One region of the Anaeromusa sp. genome, then DNA from elsewhere that is predicted to be linked to it. Evidence: predicted binding sites of a transcription regulator. Region 1 holds the regulator's gene; the other holds the start of a gene.

Region 1 (8,653 bases):
TGGGCAGGGGCGCCACTTTTTTGCAGGCGCGCGGTGCGTATACCAGCGAAAGCAAGGATGTGCTCATGGTAGTCATTTCCCGGGCGCAGATTGCTCATGTGAAGCGCTTTGTGGACGAAGCGGACCAGGGCGCCTTCTTTATGGTCATTGATACGGCGGAAGTCATCGGCCGCGGCTTTAAGCGCCCTGGGGCGCTTTGAACAATAGAGGGATGGAACACAGAGGAAAGCCAGAGAGGACGGGAAACGAACAAGAGTCGAGGGAGTCAAGGGAGGGTACGAATGAGGGCTACGGGGTGCGAGTTTTAATTTAAACCTTTTCGCGTGTTTCGCGGTTCGTTATTTCTGATTATAAATAAAAAAAGAACCCTTGATTCAAGGGTTCTTTTACTTTTGAAGTTTGGTGCCGGAGAAGGGACTTGAACCCCCACGGGACGAACCCGGATGATTTTGAGTCATCTGCGTCTGCCATTCCGCCACTCCGGCACTGCTTGGCACAGGTGTAATAATATCATCTCTTTGTAGGGTTGTCAACACTCGAAATGCAAATTCTTGCAGAGGGTGTTATAAGGATGCTATAATCGATTAGCGACATCAATAAACCTAATAATGAGTTAGGGCAGGACCGAACTATAGCGGGCTTGCATTCAGTTTTAGAAAAGAGGAGCTTGGAATGGACACAAAGAACATCCGCAATTTTTCGATCATCGCTCATATTGATCATGGTAAGTCCACTCTGGCGGATCGCCTGCTTGAATATACCGGCGCGCTTTCAGCGCGGGAGATGGAAGAGCAAGTGCTCGACCAGATGGAACTGGAACGTGAAAGAGGCATTACCATAAAATCGCAGGCCGTGCGTATTGCATATACGGCCCAAGACGGGCAGACCTATATGCTGCATCTGATTGATACTCCGGGACATGTTGATTTTACGTATGAAGTGTCTCGCAGCTTGGCTGCCTGTGAAGGCGCCTTGTTGGTAATTGATGCTGCGCAAGGCATTGAGGCGCAGACGCTGGCGAATGTATATTTGGCGCTGGAAAACAATTTGGAAATTATTCCGGTCATTAATAAAATTGACTTGCCTAGCGCCGACCCGGAACGAGTTAAACAGGAAATTGAAGATGTTATTGGCATTGACGCGTCAGAAGCCATCTTGGTTAGCGCCAAGACGGGCATTGGCATCCCGGAAGTGCTAGAGGCTGTTGTAAAGAGGGTGCCGGCGCCTGCTGGCAAAGTTGAAGAGCCGCTGCAAGCGCTGATTTTTGATTCGCATTTTGACGCCTATAAAGGGGTTATCGCTTATGTGCGTGTTATAAACGGGCGCATGGCGCCTGGCATGAAACTGCGTATGATGGCGACGGACAAAGTTTTTGAGGCTACTGAAGTCGGCGTATTTCGCCCGGTGCCTACGAATGTTTCAGAACTGACCGCCGGTCAGGTTGGCTATGTGGCGGGAAGTATTAAAAACGTTAAAGACGTGCGCGTAGGCGATACGGTAACCGATGCGGCGCGCCCAACAACGCAGGCGCTCGAAGGATACCGGAAAATTACGCCGATGGTATACTGCGGCTTGTATCCGGTGGAATCGTCGGAATATGATTCTTTGCGGGATGCGTTGGAAAAATTGCAGCTTAACGATGCGGCGTTGGTCTTTGAACCGGAAACGTCTGTGGCTCTTGGTTTTGGTTTTCGCTGCGGCTTTTTAGGGTTGCTGCATATGGATGTCGTTCAAGAACGGCTGGAACGTGAATATGGCATTGTTCTGATTACGACGGCGCCTAGCGTTATTTATCATGTATACAAGACGGACGGGGAGAAGCTAGAGATTGACAATCCTTCGAAACTTCCTACGCCGCAGGAAATTGAACATATTGAAGAACCTTACGTAAAAGCGACGGTTATCGTTCCCAACGAATTTGTGGGGGCGGTGATGGAATTGTCTCAGGAAAAACGAGGCGAATTTAAGGACATGAAATATCTCGATACGACAAGGGTATTGTTGACCTATCATTTGCCTTTGAGCGAGATTATCTATGATTACTTTGATCGCCTGAAATCATCTACCCGCGGCTATGCCTCGTTGGATTACGAATTGTCGGGCTATCAGGAGTCGGCGCTGGTTAAACTGGATATTCTTTTAAATGGCGATCCTGTAGATGCTCTGTCTGTTATTGTGCATCAAGAGAAAGCGACGCACAGGGGCCGTATTTTGGTTGAGAAGCTGCGCGGTATTATTCCCAGGCAGATGTTTGAAATCCCCGTGCAGGCGGCCATAGGCAATAAGGTTATCGCCAGGGAAACGGTGCGCGCCATGCGTAAGGACGTACTGGCCAAATGTTATGGCGGCGATATTAGCCGGAAACGCAAATTGCTGGAGAAACAAAAAGAAGGCAAAAAGCGCATGAAACAGGTAGGGAGCGTAGAAGTTCCGCAAGAAGCCTTCATGGCTATTTTAAAGATTGACTGAGTTGTTTAAAATATAAAGCGGGCTGCCTCGAGAGCGATTGAGGCGGCCCTCTTTCTGGTTTTCCGGAGGGCGGGAACATGGGGATGTTAGGCTTGTATGTGCATATTCCTTTTTGTCGGCAGAAGTGCGCTTATTGCGACTTTCCGTCTCAAACAGGGAGCGCGTTGCTGCAAAAACAATATATAGAAGCATTGTGCGAGGAAATAGCTTGGCAGGGAAACCGGCTGGGGAAAGCGACGGTAGACACGATTTTTTTTGGCGGCGGTACGCCGACTCTTATCGGCGCTGAGGCGCTAGTACGGTTGCTGCAGGAGCTGCAGCGCTGGTTTTTGGTGCTGCCGGAAGCGGAGATCTCCTTGGAAGCGAATCCGGGCACGGTTTCCGCTGACGACCTGTGGCTGTTGCGTGCGGCAGGGTTCAATCGTCTCAGTCTAGGCGTGCAGTCTTTTGATGATGCGCTGCTGCAAAACTGCGGCCGTATTCATGACGGCGCGGCGGCGCTGGCGGCCCTAGAGGCTGCCCGACAGGCTGGCTTTGACAATTGCAATGTAGATTTGATGACCGGATTGCCAGGGCAGACGTTGGCTTTGCTGCAGCAAAGCGTGCGCCAAGCGGCGGAACTTTCTGTTGAGCATTTATCAATTTATGCTTTGAAAATAGAAGAAGGTACGCCTTTTGCCAGCCTCGAAGAAAAAGGGTTGTTAGTTTTGCCAGCTGAAGACGAAACCGCAGCTATGGACAACTGGCTGGAAAGCTGGCTGCCGGCTCATGGTTACAAGCGCTACGAAATATCGAATTATGCGCAAAAAAAACGCGCTTGTCGGCACAACCTTCGCTATTGGCGTTTTCGTCCGTATTTAGGCCTGGGAGCGGCGGCGCATTCCTTTTTGGAAGGGCGGCGTTGGGAAGGGTGTTTCCCTTTGGAACGATATCTGTCTTTGCGTCCGCAGCAGCGGTGGGAATATGGAAAGCAGTCCGCGCTGACGCCGGCGCAGCTGCAGGAGGAGTTTTGCTTTTTGGCGCTGCGCACCAGGGGCGGTATTTCTCATTATCAATTTAAAGCAACCTTTGGCGTGGAGCTTTGGCAGCGTTACGCCCTTGTTTTGGAGCAGCTACTAACGGAAGGTCTTGTGGAAAAGCAAAGGGGGCGGACGTATCTTACTCCCTTGGGACTGCGTTTTGGCAATCGCGCCTTTGCGGCCTTTTTGGAAACGGAATCGGACAGCAAGTCTGACGAAAAATGAAGCAAAATACTGGATTCGATTGACTTAGACATATTGACATTTTAGGAGGAGAGTGGTATGTTTTTTATAGATGTTAGCACTCCTTAGAGAAGAGTGCTAACAATGGAGGTGGATGACATGCTTGATGAACGAAAACGTCGTATTTTGCAAGCGATTGTCGATGATTATGTATCCACCGCAGAACCGGTTGGCTCCAGGACGATTGCTCGTAAATACGATCTTGGTGTCAGCCCTGCGACGATTCGGAACGAAATGGCGGATTTAGAAGTGTTGGGCTACTTGGAACAGCTTCACACGTCTTCCGGGCGGATTCCTTCGGCCAAAGGCTATCGGTTTTACGTGGATGCCTTGCTGTCTCCGACACAGATGTCGGAAAAGGAAATTTCCTTGATTCGCAATTGGTATCAGGCCAAGGTGCGGCGTTTGGATGAGGTGTTTCAGACAACCGCCAAGATTCTTTCGCGGATGACAGGCAATGTTTCTTTGGTGCTGGCGCCGCAGGCGAGTCCTAGTTCTTTTAAGTATTTGCAATTTCTGCCGTTTGATGAAAACAAAGTGCTGCTGGTGGTTGTTTCCGACAGCGGCGCTGTTGAAAATAAGCTGTTGCCATTGCCAAGGGGCACAACCTTGGAGGAGATGCAGCTTATTGCCGAGAAACTGAACAATCGTTTGGCGGGGATTCCTTTTCGGAATTTCCGGGGGCGTATGTTTCAGGATGTCCGCGACAGTATTTTAGGCGAGGCGCGTGAGTTTGAAGAAGCGCTGGCTATTTTGGCGGATACCCTAAGCAGTCGGCATCAAGAAAGGGTATACCTCGGCGGCGCTACACAGATGCTGAATCAGCCGGAATTCAAGGATATGGAGAAATTCAAACGTCTGTTGAATATGCTGGAAGAAGAGCGCTTGCTGTATGATATTTTAGAAGCGCCTAGCGACGACGGTGTTGTGGTGACCATTGGCAGGGAAAATAAATTCAGCGGCATTCAAGACTGCAGTATGGTGCGGGCCACGTATTGTTTGGGCGGCGAAGTCGTAGGAACTATTGCCGTACTCGGGCCGACGCGTATGGATTATGCCAAAATCATGGCAACTTTGGAATTTATGAACCACAATCTTAGTGAAATCTTGAAGCACTATAAGCTGTGATTTTAAGAGGGAGGCGTAGTCTGTGAGTCGAAAGCAAGGCGGAGGCGCTGATGCCGATAGCGCATTAGCGGCGTTGATGACCAATGCCGAAGCGGTGCGAGCCATCACTTCGGCGGTAGAAGGAACGATAGGCCCCAAGGGGCTTGATACCATGCTGGTAGATCGTTTCGGCGAGGTCATTATTACTAATGACGGCGTTACGATTTTAGAAAAGATGGATATTAATCATCCGGCTGCGAAAATGCTGATTCATGCGGCGAGAGCGCAAAAGGACGAAGTCGGAGACGGCACGACTACGGCGACGATCATGGCTGGCGCTCTTGTAGCCGAAGGGCTGACGCAGGTGCTGCGCGGCGTGCCAGTAGCCCGGGTAATTGAGGGCATTCGCTTTGGGATTGACGAAGCGGCCAGACAGTTGAAGGCTCGCGCTATTACCATTGATGATGTGCAGGCGGAATGCCTTTTTGATGTGGCGCGCATTGCCGGCCGGGCCTATGCGGATATTGCTCAACTGGTAGTGGAAGCGGCGCGCTTAATCGGGCGAGGTAAATTGAAAGAAGCTCACTTTAAGCTTTCCGATACGGTTTTAGCTCAGGAAGGCGCGGAAAATGAAGTGTTTCTCGGTGTTATCATTGAAAAAGAACGCTTGAATCAAGATATGCCTTTGTCGATGGATGACGCCAAAGTAATGGTGCTGGATGATGCCTTGGCGCCGGAAGAGTTGGGCGAAGAAGCCTTGGGGACGGAAGCCGGGTTTAAGCGCTATCTGGAACTGCAAGAAGAGTTTCGGCAGAATATAGCGAAGCTGGTGGAAATGGACATTCAAGTGGTCCTGACAGACCGAGCTGTTGATTCGGCGGCGGAAGAAGCCTTTACCGACGCAGGCATGTTTGTAGTCAGCCAAGTAAATGCCACAGATTTGCGCCGCGTGGCGGAACATACCGGCGCGCGTATGATGAAGCGGACTGCCTTGAAAAAGGAAAAAGCCGAACTGCAGCGCTATCTGGGCAAAGTACAGCGTGTATATGCGGAAGAAAAACTGGGACATATTCGCATGTTGGGAGGCGATGGCAAGCCGATGGCGACCATTTTGGTAGGCGCCGCTACGGCGGAAGTGGTTGGCGAGCGGGAGCGCATTGCCAAGGACGCCGCTTCGAGCGTGCAGGCTGCTGTAAAAAGCGGCTATCTTCCGGGAGGCGGGGCTGCGGAAATTGCGGTTGCCCGCGAACTGGAACGTCATAGAGACCGCATGAAGGGTATGGCTGCTTATGGCCTGGATTGCGTGACGGCTGCGCTGAAGCGGCCGCTGGCGCAGATTGTGGATAATGCCGGCTTCAATCCGCTGGAAAAAGTGGAGGAAGTGTTAACGGCGCAAGCGTCCCAAAGCCAGGAGGTGCTGGGCATCGACTGTGAAAGCGGCGCTGTGGCGGATATGCTGCAGGCGGGGATCATGGACCCGCTGGAAGTCAAGCTGCATGCATTGAAAGCAGCTGGGGAAGTGGCGGTAGCCATTTTGCGTATTGACACGATTATTCGAAAGCGTGATGAAAATGGCGCTCCTCAACAAGGTATGGAAGAAGGCCTGCCTGATTTTTGAGAAAGTAAAATGCAAAGAGGTGGAAAGAGTGGCCAATAACCACGAAGATCTAGAAAACAAAGAAAATCAAGACGTTTCTGCGCAGGAAAGCTGCCAAGAAGCCGAAGCGGATCAAGCTGTGACGGTCGAAGCAGTCCAGGCGGAGAAGGAACGGCTTTTGGCGGAAGCTGAAGATCGTTATAAGCGTCTTTATGCGGATTTTGACAATTTCCGTCGTCGTTCGCGGCAGGAAAAAGAAGAGCTATCGAATGTAGTGGCGCAGAATCTAATTTTAGAACTGCTGCCAGTGCTGGATAATTTTGAACGCGCCTTGAGCAGCCTGAGTGAAGAAGAAGCCGCAGGCCTAGGCTCCGGCGTCTCCATGATTTACCGTCAGCTTTTTGGCGCTCTTGAAAAGGCGGGCCTTAGCGTAGTAGAGGCTGAAGGTAAAGAGTTTGATCCTCAGTACCATGAAGCCGTACTACGGGTGGAAGACTCTGAACAAGCGGAAGGTACGATTGTTCAAGAACTGCAAAAAGGCTATAGCGTAAAAGGAAAAGTCATCCGTCCCAGTATGGTTAAGGTAGTTGGTTAAGCAATTATATAATGTTGGCTGGCAGCTTGAAATTGGCTGTTGGCGTGAAGCGAAATAAGGAGGAATTGAAACATGGCAAAAGTAATTGGTATTGACTTAGGTACAACAAACTCTGTTGTTTCGGTAATGGAAGGCGGCGAGGCGACAGTAATCGCCAATGCAGAGGGAAGTCGTCTGACTCCTTCCGTAGTGGGTTTTTCCAAAACCGGCGAACGTTTGGTGGGACAACTTGCTAAGCGCCAGGCGGTTTCAAACCCCGATGGCACCATCAGCTCCGTAAAACGTCATATGGGTACTGACTGGAAAGTGTCGATTGAGGACAAGGCCTATACGCCGCAACAAATTTCGGCGATGATTCTGCAAAAATTGAAGGCTGATGCCGAAGCTTACTTGGGAGAAACGGTGACCCAGGCGGTTATTACCGTACCGGCGTATTTCAGCGACTCTCAGCGTCAGGCTACCAAAGACGCTGGCACTATTGCAGGTCTGGAAGTACTGCGTATTATCAACGAGCCTACTGCCGCAGCGTTGGCTTATGGCATGGACAAGGGCGAAGACCACACGATTCTAGTATTCGACCTGGGCGGCGGCACCTTTGACGTATCCGTGCTGGAACTGGGAGAAGGCGTGTTTGAAGTAAAAGCTACCCATGGTAACAACCGTTTAGGCGGCGATGATTTCGACGAGCGTATCGAAAAATATCTGGCTCAAGAGTTCAAAAAAGAAACAGGCATTGATCTTTCTCAGGATCGCATGGCGGTGCAGCGTTTGCGCGAAGCGGCGGAAAAAGCGAAAATCGAATTATCCGGCGTGTTGACGACCAATATCAATCTGCCCTTCATTACTGCGGATCAAACTGGTCCCAAGCATTTGGACGTCAATTTGACCCGGGCTAAGTTTGAAGAGCTCACAAGCGATCTAGTGGAATCCACCATGGGACCCACGCGCCAAGCTCTGGCCGATGCCGGATTGAGCGTAAACGAAATCGACAAGGTTATCTTGGTTGGCGGTTCTACTCGTATTCCTGCCGTTCAAGAAGCTATCAAAAAATTCTTGGGTAAAGAGCCTTTCCGCGGCGTGAACCCGGACGAGTGCGTAGCTGTAGGCGCTGCTATCCAGGCGGGCGTGCTGGCTGGAGAAGTAAAAGACGTTCTGCTGCTGGACGTAACGCCGTTGTCTCTTGGGATCGAAACTCTTGGAGGCGTTTTCACCAAGATTATCGAACGCAACACGACGATTCCTACGAAAAAAAGCCAGGTTTTCTCCACGGCGGCTGATAATCAGCCTTCTGTAGAAATCCATGTGCTCCAAGGCGAACGCGAAATGGCTTCGTACAATAAAACACTGGGACGCTTCCAATTGGGCGATATTCCTCCGGCTCCCCGCGGCGTACCGCAAATCGAAGTTACCTTTGATATCGACGCCAACGGTATCGTGCATGTGTCGGCGAAAGATCTTGGCACAGGCAAAGAGCAGAAGATCACGATTACCGCTTCTACCGGCGTCAACAAAGACGACATCGAGCGCATGGTGAAAGAAGCCGAAGCCCATGCGGCCGAAGACAAACAGCGCCGTGAAGAGGTGGAAGTGCGCAATCAGGCGGACAGCCTGGTATATCAAGCA
Region 2 (18,604 bases), on a different contig from region 1:
GCCGCATATTGATGAATTGGCTCGCAAGGGACGTGCGGACGCCATTGCCTTTCCCAGGGCGCTGTCCGGCAACCAGCAGTTGGAATTCAGTTTTAGCGGTTTGAAATCGGCGGTGCTTAACTACTTAAACAGTGTAAAACAAAAAGGAGAATCCTACGTGCCGGCCGATGTGGCCGCCAGTTTCCAGCAGGCGGTAGTGGACATTCTGGGCGAGAAAACCTTGTTGGCTATGCAAACGTTGAAGCTGGACAAACTCGTTCTGGCGGGCGGCGTGGCGGCCAATTCGGGCTTGCGGCAGCATTTGCAGAACTTGTGCCAACAGCATGGATGGGAGCTTTTGTATCCGCCGCCGGTGCTTTGCACCGATAACGCGGCTATGATTGCCTGCAGGGCCCATTATCAATATGCCTGCGGCGGGCCATTGGCGGATTTGCATCTTAATGCGGTTCCGTCGTTGCCGCTGGGAACGGTAGAATAAAGAAAGATTGCTGAAAGGAGGGGCTTGCGATGGGAATGGTTGGCGATTTATGCAAAAAGCTGACTGAATTGGCAATAGAAGACGTTGCGTACTTGGAGCGCATGGGAGCGTTGCTGCCGGTAGCGGCAGACTTGGCGCATGCGCAGCTGACTTTGTATGTGCGCGCTGCAGAGCGCCAGGTGGTGGTTGTTGCGGCCCAGGCCAGGCCCCATACTACCTTTGTGCGTTACAAGCCTCATTTACTGGGAACCGTGGTTCCTTGCCTGGAGGAGCCGCTCATTGAGTACTCTTTGAAGCATGGACAGAGCATTTTGGGGCAGCGGGAATGGGCTCTAGGCATGCTGGGGCAGATGCAGACGCTGCCTGTGTGCAATGCCCAAGGCGAAGTTATTGCCGTTTTGAGCTGTGAGTCTAGCATGGAAGAAGCCGGTGCAGCTGGGCATGAATTGCTTTTAGAGACGGCGCAATGGCTGCTCTTGGCGGCGGTTCCTGCGGTGCCGGCAGCTTGCTTTAAGACGCTCACGGCCAGCGATGGCATTATTCTTGTGGATCCCAAGGGGCAAATCTTGTTCGCCAACGCGGCGGCGGCGCACATGTATCGTGTGTTGGGGGCGGCGCAATTGCCGGGACGGCATATTTACGAGCGGGGCTTAGAGCTGCAGTTTGTAGAAAAAGCCCATGCGGCGCAGCAACCGGCGGAAGCCGAGTGTGAAGCAGGCGGCATGGTACTGGTCATGAGGGCCCTGCCTGTTTTACATAAAGGCAAGGTGCAGCGTTTAGTGGTGCTGGTGTCTGACGTGACGGAGCTGCGCAAAAAAGAAAAAGAACTGCTCATTAAGTCGGCGGTCATTCAGGAAATTCATCATCGAGTGAAGAACAATCTGCAGACCATTGCCAGTCTGCTGCGGCTGCAGGCGCGGCGCAGCACCTCGCCGGAGGTGCAGGCGGCGCTGAGGGAAAGCGTCAACCGCATACTCAGCATTTCCGTTGTGCACGAATTTTTATCTCAGCAGGATGCGGAAATCATCGACGTAGCGGAAGTGGCGCGTAATATACTGGAGACAGTTAGCCAAAACATGCTGGAGCCTGAATTTGATTTGAATACGGAACTGGACGGCAATACGGTCATTTTGCCGTCCGAACAGGCTAGCAGCTTGGCCTTGGTCATTAACGAACTCATTCAAAATTCGTTGGAGCATGCCTTTGTAGGCAGAAAAAAAGGCACCATCGGCATTTCCATCAGCAGCAGCGAGGACATGTACGAAGTGGTGATTTACGACGACGGTGTCGGCTTGCCAGAAACCTTTGCCATACAGGACTTGCAAAGCCTAGGCCTGCAAATTTCCCGAACCCTTGTGGAATCAGATCTGGGCGGGCGCTTTTCGCTGGAAAGCTGCCAAGGAACCAGGGCGCGCATTACCATTCCCAAATCAGTTGAAGGAGGACGCTAGCTATGAGACCGTTACGCATTGTTATTGCCGACAACGAATCAATTATTCGCATGGATTTGAAGGAAATGCTGGAAGAAGCCGGACACACTGTGGTTGGTGAAGCTGTCAACGGTCAAAAAGCCGTGGAATTGGCCAAGAAGTATCGGCCGGATCTGGTCATTATGGACGTGAAAATGCCAAATATGGACGGAATAACGGCGGCAAAGCTTATTTCTGCGGAAAAACTGGCGCCTGTACTGCTCTTGACGGCGTTTAGTCAAAAAGAAATTGTGGAAAAGGCCAAAGAGTCTGGCGTCTTAGCGTATTTGGTGAAACCGGTAAAAGAAGCCAATTTGTTTCCGGCCATTGAGATTGCCCTGTCTCGTTTTGGAGAAATGCAAGAGCTGGAAAAAGAGTTGGAAGACTTGAAACACTCCTTGGAAACGCGTAAAATCCTTGATCGGGCGAAGGGAATATTGATGGACGCCCATCATTTGAATGAAAGCGAGGCTTTTCGTCGTATTCAGCAATACAGCATGGCGAAACGCATTTCCATTCGCGAAGTGGCTGAAGCTATCATTCATGCAGCTACTAAATAAATAGGCGTGTACAGGTGTAAAAAAGAGCGCAAAAAAGAAAACAAGGGTGATTTTGGGGATAAATAAGAAAAACGGCTGAAAACAGCCGTTTTTTTTCAAGAGAGCTCTTGATTTTTTTGAGCGTTTTCTATATCATAAGAAATGTGATTAGCACTCTATCAAGGTGAGTGCTAACAAAAATAAGACATCTTCAAGGGAGGGTATCTAGATGATTAAGCCATTAGGAGATCGTGTTGTCATCCAGGTTCTGGAAGGAGAGCTCACCACCAAGAGCGGAATTGTGCTGCCTGACACGGCCAAGGAAAAGCCGCAGGAAGGTGAAGTTGTTGCGGTAGGCACTGGTAAAGTATTGGATAATGGCCAGCGCGCTTCCATGGATGTCAAAGCAGGAGATAAAATTATTTTCTCCAAATACGCAGGTACGGAAGTGAAAATTGACGGCAAGGAATACCTCATCGTCAGCGAGCGGGACATTCTGGCTATTGTAGAATAATCGGCGCAAGCCTAGGCGTAAGCATATAATTTGAGGAGGAAATGAACATGGCAAAACAGATTTTGTTTGACGAAGAAGCTCGCCGCGCATTAGAACGCGGTGTTAATTCTCTGGCTAATGCTGTAAAAGTAACTCTTGGACCTAAAGGCCGCAATGTGGTTTTGGATAAGAAATTCGGCGCACCGCTCATTACTAATGACGGCGTGACTATCGCTCGGGATATCGAACTGGAAGATCCTTTTGAAAACATGGGCGCTCAGTTGGTGAAAGAAGTTGCCACCAAAACCAATGACGTTGCAGGCGACGGCACCACGACGGCTACCATTTTGGCTCAGGCTATGATTCACGAAGGCATGCGCAATGTCGCCGCCGGCGCTAATCCGATGGTTCTGAAAAAGGGCATTCAAAAAGCCGTTGCTGCTTTGGTAGAAGAAATTCGCAAAGCTTCCAAGAAAGTGGAAACGAAGGATGCTATCGCTCAGGTTGCTTCTATTTCCGCAGCTGACGAAGAAATCGGCCAGCTGATTGCTGAAGCTATGGAAAAAGTAGGCAAAGACGGTGTTATCACTGTTGAAGAATCCAAAGGCATGGGCACGGATCTGCAAGTTGTAGAAGGCATGCAGTTCGACCGCGGTTACATTTCTCCTTACATGATCACCGATACGGACAAAATGGAAGCCGTTCTGTCCAATCCGTACATCCTGATCACCGATCGCAAAATCGGCGCTATTGCCGACATGCTGCCGGTTCTGGAAAAAGTAGTACAGCAGGGTAAAGAACTGCTGATCATTGCTGAAGACGTAGAAGGCGAAGCACTGGCCACTTTGGTGGTCAACAAGCTGCGCGGCACCTTCAAAGCGGTAGCTGTTAAGGCTCCTGGCTTTGGCGATCGCCGTAAAGCGATGCTGGAGGATATTGCCATCATCACCGGCGGTACGGTTATTACCGAAGAACTCGGCCGCAAGCTGGACAGCGTAGAACTGGCTGATTTGGGCCGCGCTCGCCAGATTCGCATTTCCAAAGAAGAAACAACCATCGTCGACGGCGAAGGCAGCCAGGAAGAAATCAAAGCTCGTGTGAACCAGATTCGTGCGCACATCGAAGAAACCACATCCGACTTTGATCGTGAAAAGCTCCAAGAACGTTTGGCTAAACTGGCTGGCGGCGTAGCTGTCATCGAAGTAGGCGCTGCGACGGAAGTGGAAATGAAAGAAAAGAAACTTCGTATCGAAGACGCTCTTAATGCGACTCGTGCAGCTGTGGAAGAAGGCATTGTCGCCGGCGGCGGCACCACCTTCATCGACATTCAAGACGTGTTGGCCACGGTACAGGTTACCGGCGACGAAAAAACCGGCGTAGCTATCGTACGGCGCGCTATTGAAGAGCCTTTGCGCCAGATTGCCAACAATGCCGGCCATGAAGGTTCGGTTATTGTGGAAAACGTGAAGAAAGCCGGCAAAGGTAAAGGCTTTAACGCTATGACGGAAGAATATGTGGATATGATCGCTTCCGGCATTGTGGATCCTGCGAAAGTAACCCGTTCGGCTCTGCAGAATGCTTCCAGTATTGCTGCGATGGTTCTCACCACCGAAAGCTTGGTAGCCGACAAGCCGGAAAAAGATAACGGCGCTGCTGCCGCTGCTGCTGCCATGGGCGGCATGGGCGGTATGGGCGGCATGGGCGGCATGATGTAATCAAGCCCCCTTGTTACCGGAATTTCCTTGAAATTAGAGGCTGTTCACGAGCGATTAAGCTCGTGGGCAGCTTCTTTTTTGTATACAGCAGAATTTGAAATTGAACCGCGAAATACACGAAAGACGCGAAAAGGGGTTCAAGATTACCCTATTTTTTCCTTGCGCGGAACTATCGGATTTGCTATCATTTCACTAATAGGAATAATTTAAATTAATTTTTTGATTTTTCGTGGTTTTAAAGTACAGTGTAAAATGGAGGGCAAGGCGTGAGCGTGCAAAAACAAGAAGAAAATAGCAACGAATTTAAGAGTAATTTACCTGCTTGTCATTTGGACGCGCAGGGATTGGAGAGTTTATTGTCGCGGTTGGAGCGGGAAGGCGAAATCAACTGGCAAGCCGTGCTAGCTCGAGGTTGCAATCCGTTAGGGCGCAAGAAGAAAACAGAGCAAGAGGAAGAGGAAGAAGTCACAGTGAGCAGCCGTGAAGAGCTTTTTGCGGTGCTGGACGAATGGGGCCAGCCGGATCGTATGAGCTTGACTGTAGAGGTAGTGAATCGAGGGGCCCTGTCCTTTGTGCTGAAAAACTGCTATCCAGCGGCAGGATCGCTGGTGGTTCACGGTCTTTACCGGGAATGGGCGGAGCCTCTGCATGAAGAATTGCTGTCTTTTTTTAATTCCATAAGAGTGTCCGGGCGTGGAATTCTTTACTCCAAGATGGGTTTTAGCGTGGTGCATTCTTTTGTGCCTTTAGCGCTGGCCTTTGTTGTGGTTACCGGTCTGGAAATATTGCTTGTTCCCTACGAATATCGTTCAGGAGAAGCTTTGGGGTGGCTGACCGCTTTTTCGATACTGCTGACGCTGCGGGTGGCTTATTCTTTTTCCGATTACTTTATCACGAAGATTTTGCGCCGTTTTCCTTTTTGGGAGTGGCAGGGATAAAAACTGCTTCGGCAGGCTTGCAGCGCTTTGGCACTGCAAGCCTGCTTTGTGTTGCACGGATTTAAAACAACAGACAAGGTGGCGTATACATGAAGGCGTTGGAGATTGCCGCTTCCAAAGCGAAAGCAGGGGAGAGGCTAAATTTAGAAGATGCGTTGGCGTTGTATGAACAGGCCAATTTGCTGGATTTAGGGGCGTGGGCTCGGGCGGCCAAGGAGCGCAGCAGCGGCAAGGAAGTCTACTATAATGTGAACCGTCATGTGAATTTGAGCAACGTTTGTACCGCAGGGTGTCCCTTGTGCGCTTTTTCCTGTAAGCAGGGCGATAAGCGGGGCTTTTTGCTTTTCCAAGAAGATGTGCTTGATTTGGTGGCTAGGGCGGTAGCGGAAGCGCCGGATCTTTCGGAAGTGCATATGGTGAGTTCGCTGCATCCTGATCAGCCTTTTTCTTACTACTTGGAGATCGTACGGGCAGTTAAGACCAAGTGGCCGCAATTGCATATTAAAGCGTTTACACCTGTGGAAATTTGGCATTTTGCCAAGCTGACCGGTTTGTCCTTTAGAGAAGTGCTGCGGCAGCTGCAGGAAGCTGGATTGGATTCTCTGCCAGGCGGCGGCGCGGAAATTCTGGATGACTCCGTACGGCGGCGCATTTGCCCGGATAAGGCGAACAGCGCAGAATGGATTGAAATTATCCGCACGGCGCATCAAATGAACATTCCTACGAATGCCACCATGCTTTACGGACATGTGGAAACTCCAGAGCAGCGTCTGCGGCATTTACTGACGCTGCGTGATATTCAAGATGAGACCGGCGGCTTTCAAGCCTTTGTGTCCTTTCCTTTTCATCCGGCCAATACGGGCTTTGCTCAATTGCAGCGAGCTTCCGCCTGGGAAGATTTGAAGATGATCGCCTTGGCGAGGCTGGTGTTGGATAATGTGGAGCACATCAAATCGTTCTGGATGATGCTGACTATGCCTGTGGCGCAGCTGTCGCTGGCTTTTGGCGTAGATGATATGGACGGAACCGTCATGGAAGAAAAGATTATTCATGCCGCGGGAAGTACTACGCGCAAGGGTATTACCAAAGAGGAGCTTTGCGGCATAATCCGGGAAACCGGCTATGTTCCGGTGGAACGGGATACCTTTTATCACCCCTGCAACGGGAGGAATGAACATGAATGAAATGCGTCCTAGGGTAGGACATATTCAGTTTTTGAACTGTTTGCCTTTGGATTATGCTTTGATGGAAGGCGGCTTTGCCGCTGGACTTGAGGTTGTCTGCGACGTGCCGGCCGTGTTGAACGGGAAGCTGTTGGCCGGCGAATTGGATGTCAGTCCGGTTTCGTCCATTATCTATGCACAGCATGCGGATAAGCTGCTGCTTTTGCCGGATTTATCCATCAGCGCCGAGACGGCGCTGGAAAGCATTTTGCTTGTTTCTAAAAAGCCGATAGAGGAACTGGAAGGCGGCAAGGTGCTACTGACGAGCAAGTCTGCTACTTCGCACCGCCAATTAAAAATTGTGCTGGCGCAGCATTACGGTTTGCGTCAAGTGAGCTATGAAACTACGACGTCTTTGTGGACGGAAGAGGTTTTGGATAAGGCTGACGCGGTGCTGTTCATCGGCGATGACGCCCTGGGAGCGTACTTGCATCAGCAAGAAGGCTACTATTATTATGATATGGGCGGCCAATGGCGGGCGCTGACTGGCGGCGGCATGGTCTACGCGGTTTGGGTGGCTAGGCGTGAATTTGCCGCGGCACAGCCGCAGGCAGTGGCTCAAGTGCAGCAGCGCTTGCGAGAGGCTTTTACTTACGGCTTGGAGCATCTGGACGAGGCGGCGGCTTGGATTCGCCGGGACGGCTTTACGCCGGCAGAGATTGTGCATTATATCGGCCTTTTAAATTACGAGCTGACGCCAACACATCAGCAGGCGTTGCTGGGCTTTTACCAGCGGACGCATGCGTTGGGACTGATTGAAAAAGTGCCGCAACTGGCATTTGCCGGGGAGGCGCAGGCATGAAAAAAGAGGAAGCCTTGGCGCTTCTGGAACAAGAAGATATTTTAACGTTGGGCTTGGCGGCGGACGCTTGTCGGCGCCAACGTTTTCCAGACGATACGGTAACTTTTATTGTGGACCGCAATATTAACTATACAAATATTTGCACCAGCGAGTGTCGCTTTTGCGCTTTTTTTCGGCGTCCCGGACATCCGGAAGGCTATGTGCTGACTCATGAAGAGGTGCTGGAGAAAGTCGGCGAGACGGTAGCAGCCGGCGGTACGCAAATTCTCATGCAAGGCGGACTGCATCCGGATTTGCCTTTTTCCTGGTATTTGGATTTAGTGAAGGCGATTAAAGCGCGCTATGATATTGTAATTCATTCGTTTTCGCCGACGGAAATTTTTTATTTCTCTAAGCAAAGCGGTCTTTCAATACCGGAAGTGCTGCGGCAATTGCGGGAGGCTGGACTTGATTCGCTGCCAGGGGGCGGTGCGGAAATTTTGGTGGACGAGATTCGCCAGCGCGTGAGCCCTAAAAAAATTTCCAGCGGCGAATGGCTGGACGTAATGCGTCAGGCGCAGCTTTTTGGCTTTGGCACGACAGCCACCATGGTCATCGGCATGGGGGAAAGCCGAGCGCAGCGGCTGGAGCATTTGGAGAAAATCAAACGCTTGCAAGAGGAAACCGGCGGCTTCCGGGCTTTTATTCTCTGGACATACCAGCCAGGGAATAATGAACTGGGGGGCGAAAAGATTTCTTCTTGGGAATACTTGCGTACCCTGGCGGTGGCGCGGCTGTATCTGGATAACATTCACACGGTGCAAGGCTCTTGGGTGACTCAGGGCAAGGAAATTGGACAACTGAGTCTGGCTTTTGGCGCTAATGATTTGGGCAGCGTCATGCTGGAGGAAAATGTTGTTAAGGCGGCGGGTACGTCGCATGCGATGAATGTAGAGTCTATGGTTCGTCTGATTCGACAAGCCGGCAGAAAACCGGCGCAGCGTAATACAGTATATGAAATTATCAAACGTTTTGATGATGAGGTGGAAGCATGAAGGTAACGGTTCAAGCTGATTTTGCCGTCATCGGCGGCTCGGGTACTCTATCCAGTGATTTTCCCTTAGGGGCGGATGATCCAGGGGTTGTTCTTTTGGAAGACCAACTGGTTTTTGAAACGCCTTATGGTGAAAGTCCGCCGTTTCGGCTGTTTACGGTAGATGAAAAGCCGGTGTTAACCTGCAAAATGCATGGCTGGGGCCGGCAGGTCAGCCGCGCCGACGCTTCTAGGCAGATTTTCTGGGTGCTCCGCGAGGCAGGCGTACGCCGCATTCTAGGGGAAGGCGGCGTTGGTACCGTCAATCATCTCCTGGACCCCCGGGATATTGTCATTCCACACGACTATTTGGATCAGTCCATGCGTAAAGATGTCGGCCTTGAGGGGCATTACCTGTTGGTGATGCGCGATGCGATCTGTCCGGAAATGCGGGAAGTGCTGGTAGAAACCGCTAAAGAACACTATTTAGGACGTATTTTCAGCAGAGGAATATATGCGGTTACAGACGGACGGCATTTTGAAAGTCCGGCGGAAATCGCCATGCTCAAGGGCCATGCGGACATTGTTGGCCAGAGCATTTGTCCGGAAGTATATCTAGCAAGGGAAATCGGCGCCTGTTTTGCAGGGTTGTACTTTGTCGTCAATTACGGCGAAGGGGTTGTGAAAAACTGGTCCCACAAAGACTTACAAGATATTTTTTATGATGACGCCCCCATGCTCAGCCGCATTCTCCTTGACACAATTCGTCATTTGCGGACTGTGGGCGAGTGCGAATGCGCCAGCTTGCGTAAAGAAACGCTCTTAAAAGGTATTTACAAGTAGCCTCGGGTGTGGTTTAATTTTCTTCATATAGAAAGGGGGCTTGTTCATGAGTGCCAAACAAAATGAATTTGTTTTGGTTATGGATTTCGGCGGGCAGTACAACCAGCTGATTGCCAGACGCGTCAGAGAGTGCAACGTATATTGCGAAGTTTTTCCGTATACGATGAGCATTGAAGAGATAAAAAAAATGCAGCCTAAAGGGATTATTTTTACCGGCGGCCCGAATAGTGTGTATGAAAAGGATTCTGCCGTATGCAGTGCAGAACTTTTGAAGCTGGGAATTCCGGTTTTGGGAATTTGCTACGGCTCACAGCTTATGGCACATTTACTGGGGGGCAAGGTTGCAACCGCTCCGGTCAGCGAATATGGCAAAACGGAAGTCAGCATTAAAGGCGAAAGCTCTAAAATCTTTGCAGGGGTTTCCAAGGAAACGATTTGCTGGATGAGTCATACGGATTATATTGCAGAAGCTCCGGCATCCTTTAAGGTTACAGCCTCTACACCTGTATGTCCGGTGGCAGCGATGGAAAATGAAACCGAAAAACTCTATGCTGTACAGTTCCATCCGGAAGTTATGCATACCGTTGAAGGTATGAAAATGCTTCATAACTTTATTTTCAATGTATGTGAATGCAATGGCGACTGGAAAATGGATTCCTTTGTAGAAGCGACAATTCAGACGCTTCGCCAGAAGATTGGCGACGGAAAAGTTCTCTGCGCCTTGTCGGGCGGGGTTGACTCCTCTGTTGCTGCTGTATTGCTGTCAAAAGCTGTCGGCAAACAACTGACCTGTGTATTTGTTGATCATGGCTTACTGAGAAAAAATGAAGGCGATGAAGTTGAAGCTGTATTTGGTCCGGATGGTCATTATGATCTGAACTTCATTCGCGTAAATGCTAAAGAGCGCTTCTATGCAAAACTCAAGGGTGTTTCTGATCCGGAAACAAAGCGTAAAATTATTGGCGAAGAGTTCATTCGTGTATTCGAAGATGAAGCTAAAAAAATTGGCAAAGTGGATTTCCTCGTACAGGGAACCATCTATCCGGACGTTATCGAAAGTGGGCTGGGAAAATCGGCGGTTATCAAATCCCATCATAATGTAGGCGGTCTGCCGGATTATGTTGATTTCAAAGAAATCGTAGAACCGCTGCGCCTGTTATTTAAAGATGAAGTAAGAAAAGCTGGCCGGGAATTACAGATTCCGGAACATCTTGTCAGCCGTCAACCGTTCCCAGGTCCGGGACTTGGTATTCGTATCATCGGTGAAGTGACAGAAGAAAAAGTACAGATCGTTCAGGATGCGGATGCTATTTACCGTGAAGAAGTAGCAAAAGCCGGCGTAGCGAAAGATCTGGGACAGTATTTTGCAGCGCTCACCAATATGCGTTCGGTTGGTGTTATGGGGGATGGTCGTACGTATGATTATGCGATTGCTCTTCGTGCTGTTATGACATCTGATTTTATGACAGCTGAAAGCGCGCAGCTTCCGTGGGAAGTACTTGCGATTGTTACCAGCCGTATTGTAAATGAAGTAAAAGGCGTTAATCGTGTGCTTTATGATTGCACAGGGAAACCGCCAGCAACAATTGAATTTGAATAAGTAATTTGTCGTGGGGCACAGTCATTTTTTCTCCAGAGGGCAAAGTGACGTAGCCTGCCCGACATAGACAAAAAGACCTTGCATTGAAGCTTTTTAGAAGCTTGTGCAAGGTCTTTTTTATGCTGAGTTTTTACACCGTATAGTAAATGGTCGCTTGTAACGGCGGCAGGGGAGTGTTTTTCTCTTTATCCGCTTCGGCAGCCACTTCCTTTTGTAAGGAACGACCAAAGGAAGGAGCTTGTTTTTTGCGCTTTTGCTTCAAACCGGACTGCCCCGAGGAGTAAGAATCAACAGGGCGGATGCGATTGATGCGTTGTATGCGTTCAACCATGACGAGGGGCCTCCTTTACTTTAGGATTTGTCACGTATGACACAGGACCTTCATCCCTTATATCGTACAAAAAATAAAAAATCTTAAAGAAAAAAGAAAAAAACAGAAACCCGAACGTTAAAGAAAAATGAAGAAACAAGGTTCATGTTTTCGTTGACTCACTCTGCTGATGCTGTTAAAATAAAACCGTAACCGCATACGGCTCGTATATGTTTGGGAATACGGCCCAAATGTCTCTACCGGACAACCGTAAATTGTCTGACTACGAGCGGAATCTCCAGCAGATGCCAGATAGTGCAGGGAAAGACTCCCTAGCTGCCGCACCGGACGGAATTTTCGCTCAGGCAAAACCCGCGAATTTTCTGGCGGTGTTTTTTGTTTGAGCAGGTGGCTGCGCTTATTCGGAAAATCAGGAGATTTCTCTAGGTATCAAAAAAATAGCAGACAGAGGAGAGACGCACATGTTGGAAAAGCTATTTGCATTGCGTGAAAGAAACACCAATGTAAATACCGAAATCACCGCAGGGATTACTACGTTTATGGCTATGGCTTATATCCTGTTTGTCAATCCCAGCATTCTGGGCGCCGCAGGGATGGACAAAAACGCCGTCTTGCTGGCCACTTCCATTGGAGCCGGTCTGGTTACAATTATGATGGGCTTGTTTGTTAACTATCCGATCGCTATGGCTCCGGGAATGGGCCTGAATGCATTTTATGCGTTTACTGTTATCATCGGCATGGGTGTGCCGTGGCAGGCCGCTTTGGGCGCCGTTTTTATTTCCGGTATTATTTTTATTTTGTTGACGGTTACCCGGGTCCGCCAATTGCTCGTAGAGGGCATGCCAATGGCCTTGAAACATGCAATTACTGTAGGGATTGGCTTGTTTATCACTGTGGTTGGCTTGAAACTTTCCGGCATTATGAGCATTCGCTTGTCGCTCATTCCGCCGACGCTGGAAAAGATAGTCGCGGCACATGGCAATGGTACGCCGCTGTCCTTTGAAACCATTATCGAGCTGGGAAAATTGGGCAGTCCTGATGTCTTTTTGGCGCTGTGCGGTCTTTTTATCACGGCGATTTTAATGGGCCGTCAAGTAAAAGGCGCAATTTTGATTGGCATTCTGCTGACTTCGCTTGCAGGCATTGCGACGGGAATTGTTAATATTCCCGCTGGCTTTTCGCCGGTTTCCATTCCCGATTTCAGCCGCAATGCTTTTTTTGCCTTGGATATTATGGGCGCTTTGAATATGGGACTCTTAACTATTATTTTCACCTTTACCTTTGTGGAACTCTTCGATGCCATGGGCACTATGGTGGGGATGGCTACGAAAGCTGGCCTGATGGACAAAACAGGACGCTTTCCAGGCATGGGTAAAGCGATGCTTACTGATGCCGCCGGCGTCAGCATCGGTTCGCTTTTGGGAACCAGCACCATTACCGCTTTTGTGGAAAGCGCCGCTGGCGTTGGTGTTGGCGGTCGTACCGGTCTGACGGCTGTAGTTTGCGGCTCGCTGTTCTTGCTGTCTATGTTTTTCACGCCCTTGGTGGGACTCATTCCCAGCGCGGCAACGGCTCCGGCTTTGATTATTGTCGGCGCTTTGATGATGGAGTCGGTGCGCAACATTGATTTTACCGATTTTACTGAGTTTTTCCCGGCTTTTATGACCATTATTCTGATGCCTTTTACTTATAGTATTGCCAACGGCATTTCTGCTGGTCTGGTACTGTACCCGCTTTTGAAGCTCATCAATGGGCGCGGCAAAGAAGCGCATTGGATTGTCTATATCCTGGCGGTGCTGGTAGTATTGCGCTATATGTTCCTTGCGGAATAGTTTTGTTTACTCCTAAAATACCCTGTGAGGCGAAGCAGCCATGGCGCGGAAGAGAGTACTCTTCCGCGCCTGTTCTCCGGGTTTTCCTTCCGCAACAGGTCCGGTGCCGGAAGGAAAGGTGCAGGAGAATCGCAGCAAACATAGAACTGACAAAATATGGTTAAACGGTGAAGTGCAAAAGGAGGCTGTTTATGAAGGTTGCTATCATCATGGGAAGCGACTCCGACTGGCCGAGGCTGGAAGGGGCAGCTAAAGTGCTCAAGTCCTTTGACGTGGAATGCGAAGTCGTTGTGGCCTCGGCGCATCGTACGCCGGATGTGGTTCATGAGTTTGCCGCCGGCGCTGCCGAGCGCGGCGTGAAGGTCATTATTGCCGCTGCTGGCGCAGCAGCCCACTTGCCTGGGGTGATCGCCAGCTTTACGACGCTGCCGGTAATCGGTGTGCCTATAGCAGCAACTCCCTTGGCGGGCTTTGACGCTCTTTTGAGCATTGTGCAGATGCCTTCAGGAATTCCTGTAGCCACGATGGCGGTAGACGGCGCCAAAAATGCCGCGATTTTCGCTGTGCAAATACTGGCCGTAGGCAATGAAAATTTAGCCGCTAAGCTGAAGGAGTACCGGAAGCAGATGGCTGAAGAAGTAGCCGCTAAAGCGGATAAGGTTACAAAAATTTGGAACGAAGAAGCCGCAAAGGCATAGGGAGGATATAGGCGTGGAAAAGAAACCTCTTTACGAAGGCAAAGCGAAACAAATGTTTGCGACGGAAAACCCGGATGAATTGCTTGTATATTACAAGGATGACGCCACTGCTTTCAATGGCGACAAAAAAGGCATCATTACCGACAAGGGTGTTTTGAACAATAAGATTGCCACCTTCTTTTTTGAATTGCTCGGCAAGGCCGGCATTCCTCATCATTTGCTCAAACGTCTTAGTGACCGGGAAATGCTGGTAAAAAAACTAACCATTCTGCCTGTAGAGGTAGTTGTGCGCAATATCGCCGCTGGAAGCCTGGCTAAACGCTTGGGCTTGGCGGAAGGAACAAAAATGGCAAAAACCGTGCTGGAGTTCTACTATAAGGATGACGAACTGGGCGATCCTATGATTAACGACTATCATATCGCCGCTATGAATCTGGCTACGCCGGAGCAGATGGAAAAGGTTTCTGAGTATGCTCTGAAAACGAATGAAATCCTCTCGGCTCATTTGAAAGAAAAAGGGCTGGAACTGATTGACTTCAAATTGGAGTTTGGCCTGTATAAGGGCGAAGTGATTTTGGGAGACGAAATTTCTCCGGACACCTGCCGCTTTTGGGACAGCAAGACCGGTGAAAAAATGGACAAGGACCGTTTTCGCCGCGATTTGGGCAATGTGGAAGAAGCCTATAAAGAAGTATTGTATCGTTTGACAGGAGAGAGGTAAGCAATGATCGATGTGATGGACAACGATACTCTGCATGAAGAATGCGGTGTCTTCGGTATTTATTCCCATACGGAAGATGTCACGCATTGTACCTATTGGGGGCTGTATGCTTTGCAGCATAGGGGACAGGAAAGCGCCGGCATTGCCGTTACCGACGGCGCCTGGATGGATGTCCATCGCGGCATGGGGTTGGTAGGCGAAGTATTTCGCCACCAGCTTCCTCGGATGGAGAACCAATATATCTCTATAGGCCATGTGCGCTATTCGACAACAGGTTCCAGTCTTTTGGCCAATACGCAGCCGTTGATGGTGCGGTACGCCGGCGGGACTATTGCGATGGCTCACAACGGCAATTTGACTAATGCCGGTTCGCTGCGCAAAAAGCTGGAAGAAGAAGGCTGTATTTTTCAAACGTCTATTGACAGCGAAGTGATAGTTAATTTGATTGCCCGTTCGCGCAAAGACAACTTAGAGGAAAAGGTTATGGAAAGCCTCCAAGACGTGGAGGGCGCCTACTGCTTGGTGGTCATGACCGAGGACAAGCTCTTAGGCGTGCGCGATCCGAACGGCTTCCGGCCTCTTTGCGTTGGTCGTCTGAATGGCGGTTATGTGATTGCTTCGGAATCTTGTGCGTTGGATACAGTGGGTGCCGAGTTTGTCCGTGACGTAAAACCAGGGGAAATGGTGGTCGTCGATGAAAACGGTCTGCATTCGTTTCAATTTGCCAAACAGAAGCGGCAAGCATTGTGCATTTTTGAATACATTTATTTTGCTCGTCCGGACAGTGTGATTGACGGTCAAAGCGTGCAGCAGGCGCGTTTTGAAATGGGTCGGCAACTGGCCAGAGAGCATGGCGTCAAAGCGGACGTCGTCATTTCCGTGCCTGATTCGGGAACGACAGCCGCTTTGGGCTATAGTTACGAGTCGGGCATTCCTTTTATGGAAGGCCTGATGAAAAACCGCTATATTGGCCGGACCTTTATTCAGCCGGAACAGAAGAAGCGGGATATGGGCGTACGGTTGAAGCTGAATGCTGTTCGGGCGGCTGTGGCCGGAAAATCCGTGGTAATGGTGGATGATTCTATTGTACGCGGCACAACGAGCGGCAAAATCGTGCATATGCTTAAGGAAGCAGGCGCGAGGGAAGTGCATATGTGCGTTAGTTCGCCGCCGATTTCCTGCCCTTGCTATTACGGTATTGATACTTCGGCTCGCAAGGAACTGATCGCCGCCAGCAAAAGCGTGGAGGAAATCCGTGAGTTTATTGGCGCCGATTCCCTGCATTACTTGACGATTGAAGGCTTGCAAGGCTGCGTCGCTAATGTAGACGCCAGCCAAATGTGCTATGCTTGCTTTAATAACGACTATCCTACGGAGATCGAGTGCGAAGCGGAAATTGCAACCCAGAAATTCATTTTTGAGCAAAAGCGACGTTAATGGAGGAAGAGTGCATGTCTGAGATGAAGAAGAACGCGCCGTCCCTGACCTATCGCGACGCCGGCGTAGATATTGACGCTGGTAATGAGGCGGTGCAGCGGATGAAAGCGCATGTGCGCAGCACCTATCGACCGGAAGTGCTTGGTGATATAGGCGGTTTTGGCGGCCTGTTCGCTTTGAACACGGGAAAATATCGGGAGCCTGTACTGGTTTCGGGCACAGACGGCGTTGGCACTAAGCTGCGCTTGGCATTTCTGATGGACAAGCATGATACCATCGGCCAGGATGCGGTAGCCATGTGTGTAAATGACATTTTGGTGCAAGGCGCAGAGCCTCTCTTTTTCCTCGACTATCTGGCGGTAGCCAAAGTCAGCCCCACGCAGGTTGCTGATATTGTCGGCGGCATCGCCAGGGCTTGCAAGGAGTCCGGTTGCGCCCTTATTGGCGGCGAAACTGCGGAAATGGCCGGCTTTTACGGTGAAGGCGAATACGATATCGGCGGCTTTGCTGTCGGCGTAGTGGAAAAAGAAGAGATTATTACCGGCGAAACCATTCAGGCCGGCGATGTGGTGCTAGGCTTGCCCTCAAGCGGCGTTCATTCCAATGGGTATTCGTTGGTGCGTAAAATTTGTTTGGATGTGCAAAAGCTGGACCTGAAGACGGTTGTACCGGAACTGGGACGGCCATTGGGCGAGGAGCTTTTGGAACCTACTCGCCTGTATCCCAAAGCGTGTCTGCCTTTGTTCGGCCGCTTTGACCTGCGCGGCTTGGTGCATATCACTGGCGGCGGCTTTTACGACAACATCCCTCGCGTGCTGCCTGAAGGCACGGCAGTGGAAGTAGATATTGAAGCTTGGCCGCGTCCGGCGATTTTCTCACTCCTCCAGGAATGGGGCAATGTGGCTTGGCCGGAAATGTACCGTACCTTCAATATGGGTATCGGCATGATTTTGGTAGTGCCTGAGGCGCAGGCGCAGGCCGTAATGGATGACTTGGCGCAGCGCGGTGAAACCTGCTATCGCATTGGTTCCGTCGTAGCCGGCAACGGGGAAGTAACTCTTAAAGGGGGCGAGTTCGACCATGACCGCTAAAAAGGCATTGGGCGTACTTGTTTCCGGACGCGGCAGCAACTTGCAGGCTATTTTGGATGCTATTCATGCTGGGCGGCTGCCTTTGGCCAAGGTGGGTGTTGTCATCAGCGATAATCCGGAGGCCAAAGCCTTGCTGCGTGTGCGCGGCATGGGCATCCCGACGGTGGTGTTAGAGCGAAAAGCCTTTGCGGATCGAACTGCTTATGAAACCGCGCTGGCGGACGAGCTGGAGCGGCATCAGGTGGATCTGGTAGTACTGGCAGGCTTTATGCGCATTTTGAGCGCTTGCTTCATTCAGCGCTTTCCTGGAGCTATCGTCAACATTCATCCCTCTTTGCTGCCTGCGTTCCCGGGCCTGGATGCGCAAGGACAAGCGCTCCGTTACGGCGTTAAAGTGGCAGGCTGTACCGTGCATTTTGTAGACGAAGGCATGGACAGCGGTCCGATCATCTTGCAGGAAGCCGTACCGGTAGAACTGGGGGATACGACCCAGACTCTGGCGGATCGTATTCTTCATGTGGAGCATCGGCTGTATCCGCGGGCGATTGCATTGTTTTGCGAGGAGCGGCTGGAGATTGAAGGGCGACAGGTCCATATCCGAAGCGAAAAGTGAGGTAAAAATGATGAAAATTCGGCGCGCGTTAATTAGCGTTTCTGATAAAAGCGGCGTAGTGGAGTTTGCTAAAGAACTTTGCCAAATGGGCGTGGAAATCGTCTCTACTGGCGGCACGATGAAGACGCTGCGGGCGGCGGGGCTGCCTGTGACCTATGTAAGCGATGTTACGGGCTTTCCTGAAATCATGGATGGCCGTGTGAAAACCTTGAACCCCTATGTGCATGGCGGCATTTTGGCGATTCGCGACAACGAAGCCCATGTAGCGGCGATGAAAGAGCATGGCATCACGGGTATTGATTTGGTGGCGGTGAATTTGTATCCCTTCCGCCAGACCATTGCCAAAGAAGGGGTAACCTTGGAGGAAGCCGTCGAGAACATCGATATCGGCGGACCGGCTATGATTCGTGCGGCGGCGAAAAATTTCGCCTATGTGACCGTGGTAGTCAATCCTGAGCGGTACCAGACGGTAGTGGAAGAACTGCGCCAAAGCGGCGAAGTGTCGGATAAAACACGCATGCGTCTTTCGCAGGAAGCATACAGCCATACCGGCGAATACGACGCCTGCATTGCTCGCTACTTAGCGCAGCGTTTAGATGGCGAAGACACTTTCCCTGTTACTTTGCAGGGTGTATGGGAAAAAGCCCAGGACTTGCGTTACGGCGAGAATCCCCATCAAGCGGCCGCTTTCTACAAAGAAAGAGGCGCGAAAAGCGGCCTGGCAGCGGCGCAGCAGCTGCATGGCAAGGAATTGTCCTTTAACAATCTG

The links. Region 1 encodes HrcA, which represses chaperone genes, less so after heat shock. Its sites were predicted from a motif close to TGTTAGCACTCNNNNNNNNNGAGTGCTAACA; they were not measured.
Region 2: a site for HrcA is predicted at 2,653-2,683, ahead of groES (co-chaperone GroES). Genes of this name have one in related genera too.

The regions. Positions count from the first base shown of each region.
Region 1 covers NZ_JAQUZF010000099.1:299-8,951, forward strand. The annotation lists partial or broken gene PHF27_RS11440 (YitT family protein) at 1-200, shown strand, start outside; tRNA gene PHF27_RS11445 (tRNA-Leu) at 401-485, opposite strand; gene lepA (translation elongation factor 4) at 673-2,469, shown strand; gene hemW (radical SAM family heme chaperone HemW) at 2,547-3,713, shown strand; gene hrcA (heat-inducible transcriptional repressor HrcA) at 3,831-4,859, shown strand; gene PHF27_RS11465 (TCP-1/cpn60 chaperonin family protein) at 4,882-6,456, shown strand; gene grpE (nucleotide exchange factor GrpE) at 6,485-7,030, shown strand; gene dnaK (molecular chaperone DnaK) at 7,103-8,653, shown strand, end outside.
Region 2 covers NZ_JAQUZF010000013.1:2,971-21,574, reverse strand. The annotation lists partial or broken gene tsaD (tRNA (adenosine(37)-N6)-threonylcarbamoyltransferase complex transferase subunit TsaD) at 1-478, shown strand, start outside; gene PHF27_RS03435 (histidine kinase N-terminal domain-containing protein) at 508-1,929, shown strand; gene PHF27_RS03430 (response regulator) at 1,932-2,507, shown strand; gene groES (co-chaperone GroES) at 2,716-3,000, shown strand; gene groL (chaperonin GroEL) at 3,048-4,694, shown strand; gene PHF27_RS03415 (hypothetical protein) at 4,961-5,632, shown strand; gene mqnE (aminofutalosine synthase MqnE) at 5,722-6,816, shown strand; gene PHF27_RS03405 (menaquinone biosynthesis protein) at 6,809-7,657, shown strand; gene mqnC (cyclic dehypoxanthinyl futalosine synthase) at 7,654-8,691, shown strand; gene PHF27_RS03395 (MTAP family purine nucleoside phosphorylase) at 8,688-9,512, shown strand; gene guaA (glutamine-hydrolyzing GMP synthase) at 9,559-11,112, shown strand; gene PHF27_RS03385 (hypothetical protein) at 11,243-11,443, opposite strand; purine riboswitch at 11,627-11,728, shown strand; gene PHF27_RS03380 (NCS2 family permease) at 11,905-13,275, shown strand; gene purE (5-(carboxyamino)imidazole ribonucleotide mutase) at 13,467-13,973, shown strand; gene purC (phosphoribosylaminoimidazolesuccinocarboxamide synthase) at 13,987-14,694, shown strand; gene purF (amidophosphoribosyltransferase) at 14,698-16,131, shown strand; gene purM (phosphoribosylformylglycinamidine cyclo-ligase) at 16,146-17,222, shown strand; gene purN (phosphoribosylglycinamide formyltransferase) at 17,212-17,835, shown strand; gene purH (bifunctional phosphoribosylaminoimidazolecarboxamide formyltransferase/IMP cyclohydrolase) at 17,846-18,604, shown strand, end outside.